Regions from separate parts of the Bradyrhizobium sp. KZN70725 genome, predicted to be linked through region 1. Evidence: riboswitches for the same ligand, from Rfam matches in the RefSeq annotation. Region 1 holds a riboswitch; the other holds the start of a gene.
What was found. A riboswitch is a leader RNA that binds a small molecule or an ion and turns the genes downstream of it on or off. The one in region 1 is predicted to bind glycine.
Positions count from the first base shown of each region.

Region 2: another riboswitch for glycine. It lies ahead of gcvT (glycine cleavage system aminomethyltransferase GcvT); the one in region 1 lies ahead of ACZBJS_RS34100 (D-amino acid dehydrogenase).

Region 1 is NZ_JBUYWT010000055.1:12,624-17,903, reverse strand. It holds gene ACZBJS_RS34110 (ABC transporter permease) at 1-379, opposite strand, end outside; gene ACZBJS_RS34105 (ABC transporter permease) at 383-1,324, opposite strand; gene ACZBJS_RS34100 (D-amino acid dehydrogenase) at 1,485-2,843, opposite strand; glycine riboswitch at 2,909-3,023, opposite strand; glycine riboswitch at 3,027-3,133, opposite strand; gene ACZBJS_RS34095 (M20/M25/M40 family metallo-hydrolase) at 3,226-4,356, opposite strand; gene ACZBJS_RS34090 (ABC transporter substrate-binding protein) at 4,622-5,280, shown strand, end outside.
Region 2 is NZ_JBUYWT010000031.1:85,959-91,238, reverse strand. It holds gene gcvP (aminomethyl-transferring glycine dehydrogenase) at 1-2,119, opposite strand, end outside; gene gcvH (glycine cleavage system protein GcvH) at 2,143-2,508, opposite strand; gene gcvT (glycine cleavage system aminomethyltransferase GcvT) at 2,528-3,673, opposite strand; glycine riboswitch at 3,815-3,903, opposite strand; gene alaS (alanine--tRNA ligase) at 4,106-5,280, shown strand, end outside.

The sequences.
Region 1 (5,280 bases):
GCATCAGCACCGCATCGACCCAGCGGAAGAAGCCGGCGACGAGGCCGATCAGAAGGCCGATGGCGATCGAGCAGACGGCGGCGCCGAGCCCGATCACCAGCGAGATCCGTGCGCCGTAGATGATGCGCGACAACAGGTCGCGGCCATAGGCGTCGGTGCCGAGCAGATATTGCGCGCTCGACGGCTTCAGCCGCTGCGACGGCGTCAGCAGCAGAGGATCATGCGGCGCAAGCAGCGGTGCGAAGATCGCCATCAGGATGATGAGGGCGAGGCTGATCGTCGCAATCGCGATGATCGGCGTCGACGTCAGGAAGCCGAACTTGACGCGGAACGGCCGGGTGACGGGAAGCGAGGATTCGGGAAGGGTTTCGATCGCCATTGCTCAGTACCGGATACGAGGATCGAGCAGGGTGTAGGCGAGGTCAATCAACAGATTGACCGCGACGTAGATACCTGACGTCAACAGGATCATCGCCTGGATCACCGGATAGTCGCGCGCCAGCACCGCATCGACGGTGAGGCGGCCGATGCCGGGCAGGTTGAACACGCTTTCGGTGACGACGACCCCGGAGATCAAGAGCGCGAAGCCGGAACCGATCACCGTGATGACCGGCACGGCGGCGTTGCGCAGCGCATGGCGCAGCAGCACACCGGTCTCGCCGATGCCCTTGGCCCGCGCCGTGCGCACGTAATCCTCGCCGAGCACATCGAGCATCGAGGCCCGCGTCATGCGTGCGATCAGCGCGACATAGATGAAGGAGAGTGTGCAGGTCGGCAGGATGAGGCGCTGGAAGAACGGACCGAAGCCGGCCGAGATGCTCTTGAAGCCCTGTACCGGAACCCAGCGCAGATCAATCGCAAAGATCTGGATCAGCACATAGCCGATGACGAACACCGGCACCGAGAAGCCGAGCACGGAAAGCCCCATCACGAAGCGGTCGATCCAGGTGCCGTGCTTCCACGCCGCGATCACGCCGAGCGGCACCGCCACCAGGATCGAGAGGATGATGGTGGCCAGCGCGACCGAGATCGAGGGCTCGAGGCGCGGGACGATCATTTCGAGGATCGGCTTGTTCGAGATCAGGGAGACGCCGAGGTCGCCGTGCAGCAACTTGGCGATCCAGGTGTAGAACTGGATGTAGATCGGCTCGTTCAGACCAAGCGAGGTCCGAATGCGTTCGAGTTGTTCGGGAGTCGCGTTGTCGCCGGCGAGGATGGCGGCCGGGTCGCCCGGCGTCAGCCGCAGCAACAGGAACACGAACAGAGCCACCACGCCCATCACGGGAATGGCGGCGAGGATGCGGCGAAGCAGATATCCGAGCAAATTTGATCCGTTGGGTTGTGGTCGATGAAGTCCCCAGCGGGACCGTTGCACACCAGACCGTAGCACAGATGGTAGCAGACTCACGGTAGAACTTGAGCAAGTCCCATGCCATCGGTGCTGCGGATTTTGCGGTGCAGCTAATCAGTCCTGTTGGCCGCGATTATTCCTCCGGTGAAGTTTGAAGCAGTCCACTGGAAGGTGGATTGATTTCAGCTTTGCGCGCGTCGGCGGGCACGTCGAGCCCGGCACCGAACGTCGGCGCCATCGGCGGCGTGTCGAGGTCGCGCCAATCGTCGATCGCCTGGGCCACCATCTGCGCCGTCGCCGCCGACAGTGTCCAGCCAAGATGACCGTGGCCCGTATTGTAGAACACGCCCGGAATCCGTCCGGCGCGAACCACCGGCATCATGTTCGGCATCATCGGGCGCAAGCCCGCCCATGGCACGACTTTCGACGTGTCGATCTCCGGGAAATGATGCCGCACCCAGTCCACCAGCGGTTGAATGCGATCGGCGCGAATGTCGCGGTTGAAGCCGTTGAACTCGGCGGTGCCGGCGACGCGGAAGCGGTCGGCGCCGAGCCGGCTGGTGACGATCTTCGCAGCTTCATCGAGCAGGCTGACGGTTGGGGCCGCATTCCGGCTTTGCGGCGCATCGAGCTGCACCGTGATCGAATAGCCCTTCACCGGATAGACATTGACGCGGTCGTTGAGCAGGCTGGCGAAGTGGCGGCTCGCCACGCCGGCGCAAATCACGATCCCGTCCGCCTGTAGCTGCTGGCGCGTCGCGACCGCAGCATCATGTGAAGCAGCTTCGTTCCAGCCGATGCGGAAGCCGTCATCGCCGTGTGCGATCGTGTCGACGTCGGCTTCATGGACGAAGCTCGCGCCACGGCGGATGCAGGCGTCGGCAAGCCCACGCGTGAATTTGTGAATATCGCCGGTCGCGTCCGACGGCGTGAAGAAGCCGCCATAGCAGGTTGTCTGCAGCGCGGGTTCGATGACGCGGATCTCGTCCGGGGTCACCGGCCGGCGGTCGAGCCCGCCTTGCTGCAGCAGCGTGTTGACCTTGAGGCCGGCTTCGAAGCCGGCCCTGTCGTGATAGACGTGCAGGATGCCGCGGCGTTCGAGATCGAAGGCGATGTTTTCGCGCTCTGCGATCGAGAACAGATGCTTGCGCGCTTCGATGGCGAGCTTCGTGGTCTCGATGGTGTTGCCGCGATAGCGCGTGATGTGGCCTACGAACTCGCCGATCCAGGAATATTTGTGCCAGCTCGGCTTCGGGTTCATCAGCAGCGGCGCGTCGCTTCTCAGCATCCAGCGCAGCCCCTTGAGGATGGTCGCGGCGCTGTTCCACACCTCGGCGTTGCTGGCGGAGAGTTGTCCGCCATTGGCGAACGAGGTTTCCATCGCGGCGTAGCGATGCCTGTCGAGGACAGTCACCTTGTAGCCGCGTTCAAGCAGGGCATAGGCCGTCGTTACGCCGGTGATGCCGGCGCCGATGATCGCGATGTGTGGCATGATAGTTGTCAGGCTCCCGTGGGTTAGAGTCGCCGAACCGCCGGTGAAACCGGCATCGGCGCCCCATCTGTCACGGTACCTGAGAGCTTGATCCGCATCGGGCTGTGGCCAGAAGCGAACTATCCCCTTCGGTGGACGTCATGGCCCTTGATGTGCGGCCATGTTCGTCTCTCTCCAGATCGTCCTGACGATACAGTCCTTTTGCCTGAGAGTTTCCGGGGCGGTTGCTCCGTCGGCGCCGAAGCCAACAACACGATTGTTGTCGCTTCGATCTCTCCCGCATCGTCGCGTTGGACGGCCGGACCGTAGGCGAAGCCTCAAAAATGGACAAGGCTAAATTTCGATCCGGCAGTGCCAACGTGTTGTGCAGTGCAAATCGATGTCAGTCCAGCGTCGCCAGCAGTGCCGCCATCAGGCGGCCGCGTTCGGCGAGGCTGTCGACCTCGATGTGCTCGTTGAGCGTATGTGCATCGGCGCCGCGAACGCCAAGGCCGTCGAGCGTGGGGATGCCCATCGCGCCGGTGAAGTTGCCGTCTGAGCCGCCGCCGGCGCTGCCGTGCGGCAGATCGAGACCCATCGCTGCAGCAAGGCCTTTTGCCTTTTCATAGAGCGCCATGGTGCCCGCATCGGGCTCCCACACCGGGCGGGTGACGCCGCGCGTCACCTTGAAGGTCACGTCGTTGGCGGTGCCCGACAGTGCCAGCATGCGCTCGACGCCACGGTCGAGATCGGCCTGGCGCTTGGCCATGCTGAGCGCTTCGCCGGTACAGGTCGTCGCGACGCAATTGACCCACTGGCCGCCATGCACGATGCCGACCGAGAAGGTGCAGTCCTCGGTGGTCATGCCGTCGATGGCGATGATCTGCCGCGCCATCTCGCGGATCGCGGAGCGGCCGGAAGACAGCGTTGCGCCGGCATGGCTGGGCTTGCCGGTGGCTTCCAGGTTGAAGCGCGCGATCGCATAGCGGCCGGTGACGACGCCGTTATTCGGACGGCCGGGCTCCGGCACCAGCACATATTTGTTGCGCGCGGCTTCCGCCTCGATGATGTCGCGCGTCGACGGCGTGCCGACCTCTTCGTCGGGGGTGAACAGCACGGTGATCGGCAGCGGAGTCGTAAAGGAGGCGCGCGCCAATTGCCTGATCGCCTCGATCGACAGGTAGTTGCCGCCCTTCATGTCGAAGATGCCCGGCCCGAAGCACTTGTTGCCTTCGCGCCGCCACTTCAGCTTCTCGATGGTGCCGACGGGGTGAACGGTGTCCAGATGGCCGGCGATCAGGATGCCGGGCTGGCCTTGTTTCGGATGGGGAAAACGGGCGCGGACGCAGCCCGCGAAGCCCTGGCGTCCGGCGATGCGCTCGATCGTCGCACCCATGATCGCCATCTCGCGGGCGGCGAGATCGAGCATGCGTTCGACCGCGGCGGCGTCCCAGGTCGGGCTTTCGCATTCCACCCAGCTGCGCAGGCCCTGCAGCATCGTTTCGGAATCAAAGGGGAGATTGGCGGGGTTCATCGTTGTTCTCTCTTGTTGTTCTGACGGCGCCGGCATCGCGCGCGCGTTACGAAAATCTCAGCCGACGATTTTGTAAAGCCAAAATCTGGCGCGCGGCCTCATTCGTTTGTGTACGTCCGATGCGACCTGAAACCGATTGACGCGCTTGGCGCTTGGTGCAAGTCTCGATTTCACAAGCCATACAGCATGTTAGTTCGCCTAAATAACGAACCACATGCATAACGAATAAGCCGGCTTTGACCAGTTACACGTCAGGAGAGATTGCATGTTCCCTATCTCGCGTTGGAAACACCGCACGCTAGCGGCCGCGTTGACGGCGCTCGCGCTGTCGTTCGCGCCGCAGGAATTGTCATTCGCGCCGCAGGCGATGGCCGCGGGCAAGACCATCACCGCGGTGATGCACTCGGATCTGCGCGTCATCGATCCGATCATGACCACGGCCTACATCACCCGCGATCATGGCTACATGATCTATGACACGCTGCTGGCGACGGATTCCAATTTCAAGATCCAGCCGCAGATGGCGGACTGGAAGGTTTCCGACGACAAGCTGACCTACACGTTCACGCTGCGCGACGGTCTGAAGTGGCACGACGGCGCGCCGGTCACCGCGGAAGACTGCGTCGCCTCGCTGCAGCGTTGGGGCAAGGTCGACGGCATGGGCCAGAAGCTGATGGACTTCGTCGCGAGCCTGGAGGCGACCGACGCCAAGACCATCACGCTGAAGCTGAAGGAACCCTACGGCCTCGTGCTGGAATCGATCGGCAAGCCGTCATCGCGCGTGCCGTTCATGATGCCGAAGCGTCTGGCCGAGACGCCGCCGGACAAGCCGATCCCGGAACAGATCGGCTCCGGACCGTTCAAATTCGTGCAGGCGGAATTCCAGCCGGGCGTGAAGGCGGTCTATGAGAAGAACAAGGACTA
Region 2 (5,280 bases), on a different contig from region 1:
GAATGCAGAAGGTCTTGTGCAAATTGAGATGGCTGACATCGGCGCCGTAGTCGCCGGGCCGCGACAGTCCGACCTGCGCGTTCATGTTGGCGCCGTCGAGATAGACCTGGCCGCCATGGGCATGCACGATGTCGCAGATCTCGCGGATATGCTCCTCGAACACGCCGTGGGTCGACGGATAGGTGATCATGACCGCGGCAAGGTTGGCGGAGTGCTTCTCCGCCTTGGCGCGAAGATCATTGACGTCGACGTCGCCGCGAGCATCGCACGCGACGACCACGACCTCCATGCCGACCATCGCAGCCGAGGCCGGATTGGTGCCGTGCGCGGAGGAGGGGATCAGGCACACCTTGCGGTGCGGCTCGCCGCGCGCGAGGTGATAGCCGCGGATCGCCAGCAGCCCGGCATATTCGCCCTGCGCGCCGGAATTCGGCTGCAGCGAGACTGCGTCATAGCCGGTGATGTCGCACAGCCATTGCTCCAGCCGCTTGAACAGCGCGTGATAGCCCTTGGCCTGATCCGCCGGCGCGAACGGATGCAGATTGCTGAACGCCGGCCAGGTCAGCGGGATCATTTCGGTGGTGGCGTTGAGCTTCATCGTGCAGGAGCCGAGCGGGATCATCGCGCGGTCGAGCGCGAGGTCACGATCGCTGAGCTTGCGCATGTAGCGCAGCAGCTCGGTCTCGGAACGATGCGTATTGAACACCGGATGGCTGAGGAAGGCGCTGGTGCGCCGCAGCTCCTTCGGCAGCGCCTCGTGCGCACCGGCCTCGATCTCGGCATAGCTGAGCTTGCCGCCGAACACGCGCCACACCGCCTCGACCGTCTCCGGCGTCGAGGTCTCGTCGAGCGCGATGCCGAGCGTGGTCGCGCCGATGCGCAGATTGATCCGCTCCGCCTGCGCGCGGGTGACGAGCTCGATCTGCTTGCTACCTGTCTCGACGGTCACGGTATCGAAGAACGCTTCGGTGGTCGGCGCAAAGCCGAGCTTGCGCAGGCCGGCGGCAAGCACGGTGGCGCGGCGATGCACGCTGCGTGCGATATGGGTCAGGCCCTCGGGACCGTGATAGACCGCATACATCGAGGCGATCACGGCGAGCAGCACCTGCGCGGTGCAGATGTTCGAGGTCGCCTTCTCGCGGCGGATATGCTGCTCGCGGGTCTGCAGCGCGAGGCGATAGGCGGGCTGCCCACGCGAATCCACCGAGAGGCCGACGATGCGGCCGGGCAGCGAGCGCTTCAGCGTGTCGCGCACCGCCATATAGGCGGCGTGCGGTCCGCCATACCCCATCGGCACGCCGAACCGCTGCGCCGAACCGATCGCGATGTCGGCGCCGAGCTCGCCGGGCGAGGCGAGCAGCGTCAGCGACAGCAGGTCCGCCGCGACGATCGCAAGCGCGCCCTTGGCGCGCAGCGACGCGATGGCAGGCTTGAGGTCGCGTACTGCGCCCGACGTTCCCGGATATTGCAGCAGCGCGCCGAGCACATCGGCGTTGTCGAGCTCGGTCAGGGGATCGCCGACCACCAGCGCCCAGCCCAGCGGCGCGGCGCGCGTGCGCATCACCGCCACCGTCTGCGGATGCACCTCCTTGTCGACGAAGAACACCTTCGCCTTGACCTGCGAGTGGCGCTCGGCGAGCGCCATCGCTTCCGCCGCTGCCGTCGCTTCGTCGAGCAGCGAGGCGTTGGCGACGTCGAGCCCGGTGAGATCGCAGATCATGGTCTGGAAGTTGAACAGGGCCTCGAGCCGGCCCTGGCTGATCTCCGGCTGGTACGGCGTATAGGCGGTGTACCAGGCCGGGTTCTCCAGAATGTTGCGCTGGATCACCGCGGGCAGGATGGTGCCGGAATAGCCCTGGCCGATCAGCGAGGTGAACATCTGGTTCTGCGCGGCGAGCTCGCTCATATGCGCGAGCGCCTCGGTCTCGCTCAGCGCCCGGCCGAGATCGAGCGGCGCCTTCTGCCGGATCGACGCCGGCAGCGTCTCGTTCATCAGCGCCTGCAGGCTCGCGGCGCCGACCGTCTCCAGCATCGCGTTGACGTCGCGCGGCGACGGTCCGATGTGGCGGCGGACGAAATCGGTGGCGGCTTCGTTGATCGGCTTGAAGGGCGCGTTCATGACGTGATCCTCGGAGTGATCCTTTAGGCGGTGTGCGCGGCGTAGGCGGCCTCGTCCATCAGGCCGCCGAGCTCGCCCTTGTCGGCAATCTTCAGCTTGAAGAACCAGGCCTTGCCGCCGGCGTCGGAATTGACCAGCGCGGGCTCGGCGGCGAGCGCGTCGTTGACCTCGACCACCTCGCCGGAGATCGGCGCGTAAACGTCGGAGGCGGCCTTGACGGATTCGACGACAGCGGCGGCCTCGGCCTTCTTCAGGCTGCGGCCGACCTTGGGCAGTTCGACGAACACGACGTCGCCGAGCTGCGACTGCGCATAGTCGGTGATCCCGATCGTGGCGACGTCGCCCTCGATGCGGAGCCATTCGTGGTCGGACGTGTACAGCGTCGTCATGGGGTCGATCCTTTGGCGTTCAGCGTTTGTAGGTATTGGGGACGAAGGGCGTAGCGGCGACTTTCAGCGGCAGCCGCTGGCCGCGCACTTCGGCGAAAACGGTGGTGCCGACGGCGGAAAGGGCCGTGGGCAGGTAGCCCATCGCAACCGGCGCATTGAGGCTCGGGCCGAAGCCGCCCGAGGTCACCTTGCCGATCTGCTCGGTCGAGCCGGCATCGGCGAACAGCGCGGCGCCTTCGCGCACCGGTGCGCGGCCGTCAGGCTTCAGGCCGACCCGTCGGCGCGCAGCGCCATCTGCGAATTGCGCGAGAATTTTGTCGGCGCCGGGGAAGCCGCCGGCGCGGGCGCCGCCGCTGCGGCGAACCTTCTGCACCGACCATTCCAGCGCGCCTTCGACCGGTGTCGTCGTGGTGTCGATGTCATGGCCATAGAGGCACAGCCCGGCTTCGAGCCGCAGGCTGTCGCGCGCGCCGAGCCCGATCGGCAACACGTCGGGATTGTCGAGCAGCGCGGTGACCAGGGCTTCCACCTTGTCCGCGGGCACGGAAATCTCAAAGCCGTCCTCGCCGGTATAGCCGGAGCGCGAGACGAAGCAGTCGACGTCACTGAGCCGGCGCGCACCGGCATCCATGAATTTCATCGAACCGACATCTGCACAAAGTTTCGCCAGCGCCGATTCGGCTTTAGGGCCCTGCAGCGCGATCAGCGCGCGGTCGGCCAGCGAGATGATCTCGCAGGCGTCGGAGAGATTCGCGCGCAGATGCGCCTCGTCCTCGGCCTTGCAAGCGGCGTTGACCACCAGGAACAGGTGATCGCCGAAATTCGCCACCATCAGGTCGTCGAGCAGGCCACCGTCATTGTTGGTGAATTGCGCGTAGCGCTGCCGTCCCGGCGCGATACCGACGATGTCCTGCGGCACCAGTTTTTCCAGCGCGAGCGCGGCATCCGCGACCTTGCCGGATTTGGCCTTCAGCACGAGCTGGCCCATGTGCGACACATCGAACAGACCGGCTTCCTTGCGGGTGTGCAGATGCTCCTTCAGCACGCCGGCCGCGTATTGCACCGGCATGTCATAGCCGGCGAACGGCACCATCTTGGCGCCGCGCGCCAGATGCAGCGCGTGCAGCGGGGTCTGTTTCAGCGGGGAGGTTTCGCGCGCAAGCATCACAGGGCCCTCGCGGTTCCCGCCGGGGACCTATTTCCCCTTGAGAAACCTGCAGAAAGCCCCATCTGTCGCTGTGCCTGAGAGTATTATCCCGTCGGCGGACGCATCGGGGCGAACCCCAGCGTCTCTTTCCAGATGTCAGACGTCACGCGGTCCTTTTGCCTGAGAGTTTCCGGGGCGGTTGCTCCTTCGGCGCCGGCGATAAGGCCGGTCTCTCCCGACGTGACTAGGTATAGGTAGGTAGAAAACACGGCGCCACCAAGACTGTCAACGCAGCTGCAGCAACTATCCAATGGGCTTTGTGCTGCCGCGGCAAGCCCATGATCCGCCTGCACAGTTTCTGGACACCGCAGCTGGCAATGTCTAAAAGCGTTCGGCCGGAAAATGACGCCTTTTTGCGGCTGGCCGGCCCCTTTTTCCGATTGGATGAACATGAGCAGCGTCAACGACATCAGGTCGACATTTCTGAACTTCTTCAAGGAGAACGGGCACGAGATCGTGGCCTCGTCGCCGCTGGTTCCGCGCAACGACCCGACCTTGATGTTCACCAATGCCGGCATGGTGCAGTTCAAGAACGTCTTCACCGGCGTCGAGAAGCGCGGCTATCAGCGCGCCACGACGTCGCAGAAGTGCGTGCGCGCCGGCGGCAAGCATAACGACCTCGACAATGTCGGCTACACCGCGCGCCATCTCACCTTCTTCGAGATGCTCGGCAACTTCTCGTTCGGCGATTACTTCAAGGAGCGCGCGATCGAGCTCGCCTGGAATCTGATCACCAAGGATTTCGGGCTGAAGAAGGACAAGCTGCTGGTCACCGTCTACCACACCGACGACGAGGCGGCCGGCTACTGGAAGAAGATCGCGGGCTTCTCGGACGACCGCATCATCCGCATCCCGACCTCGGACAATTTCTGGGCGATGGGCGACACCGGCCCGTGCGGACCGTGCTCCGAAATCTTCATCGACCGCGGCGAGCACATCTGGGGCGGCCCTCCGGGCAGCCCGGATGAGGATGGCGATCGCTTCCTCGAATTCTGGAACCTGGTGTTCATGCAGTACGAGCAGGTGACGAAGGAGGAGCGCGTGGCGCTGCCGCGTCCCTCGATCGACACCGGCATGGGGCTCGAGCGCATGGCCTGCATCCTGCAGGGCGTCGAGAGCGTGTTCGAGACCGATCTGTTCCGCAATCTGATCGATGCCGCCGCGTCTACCCTCGGGCACGGTCCGAACGAGCAGAACGTTGGGTCGTATCGGGTGATCGCGGACCATCTGCGCTCGTCCGCGTTCCTGATCACCGACGGCGTGCTGCCGTCGAACGAGGGCCGCGGCTACGTGCTGCGCCGGATCATGCGCCGCGCGATGCGCCATGCACAGCTTTTGGGCGCGAGCGAGCCGCTGATGCATCGCCTGGTCTGGGCGCTGGTCCGCGAGATGGGCCAGGCCTATCCGGATCTGGTCCGTGCGGAGAAGCTGATCGAGGAGACGCTGCGGCTGGAGGAGACGCGCTTCCGCAAGACGCTGGCGCGCGGCCTGTCGATCCTCGACGAGAAGAGTGCCGGCCTCAAGAAGGGCGACATGTTCGACGGCGACACCGCGTTCACGCTGTA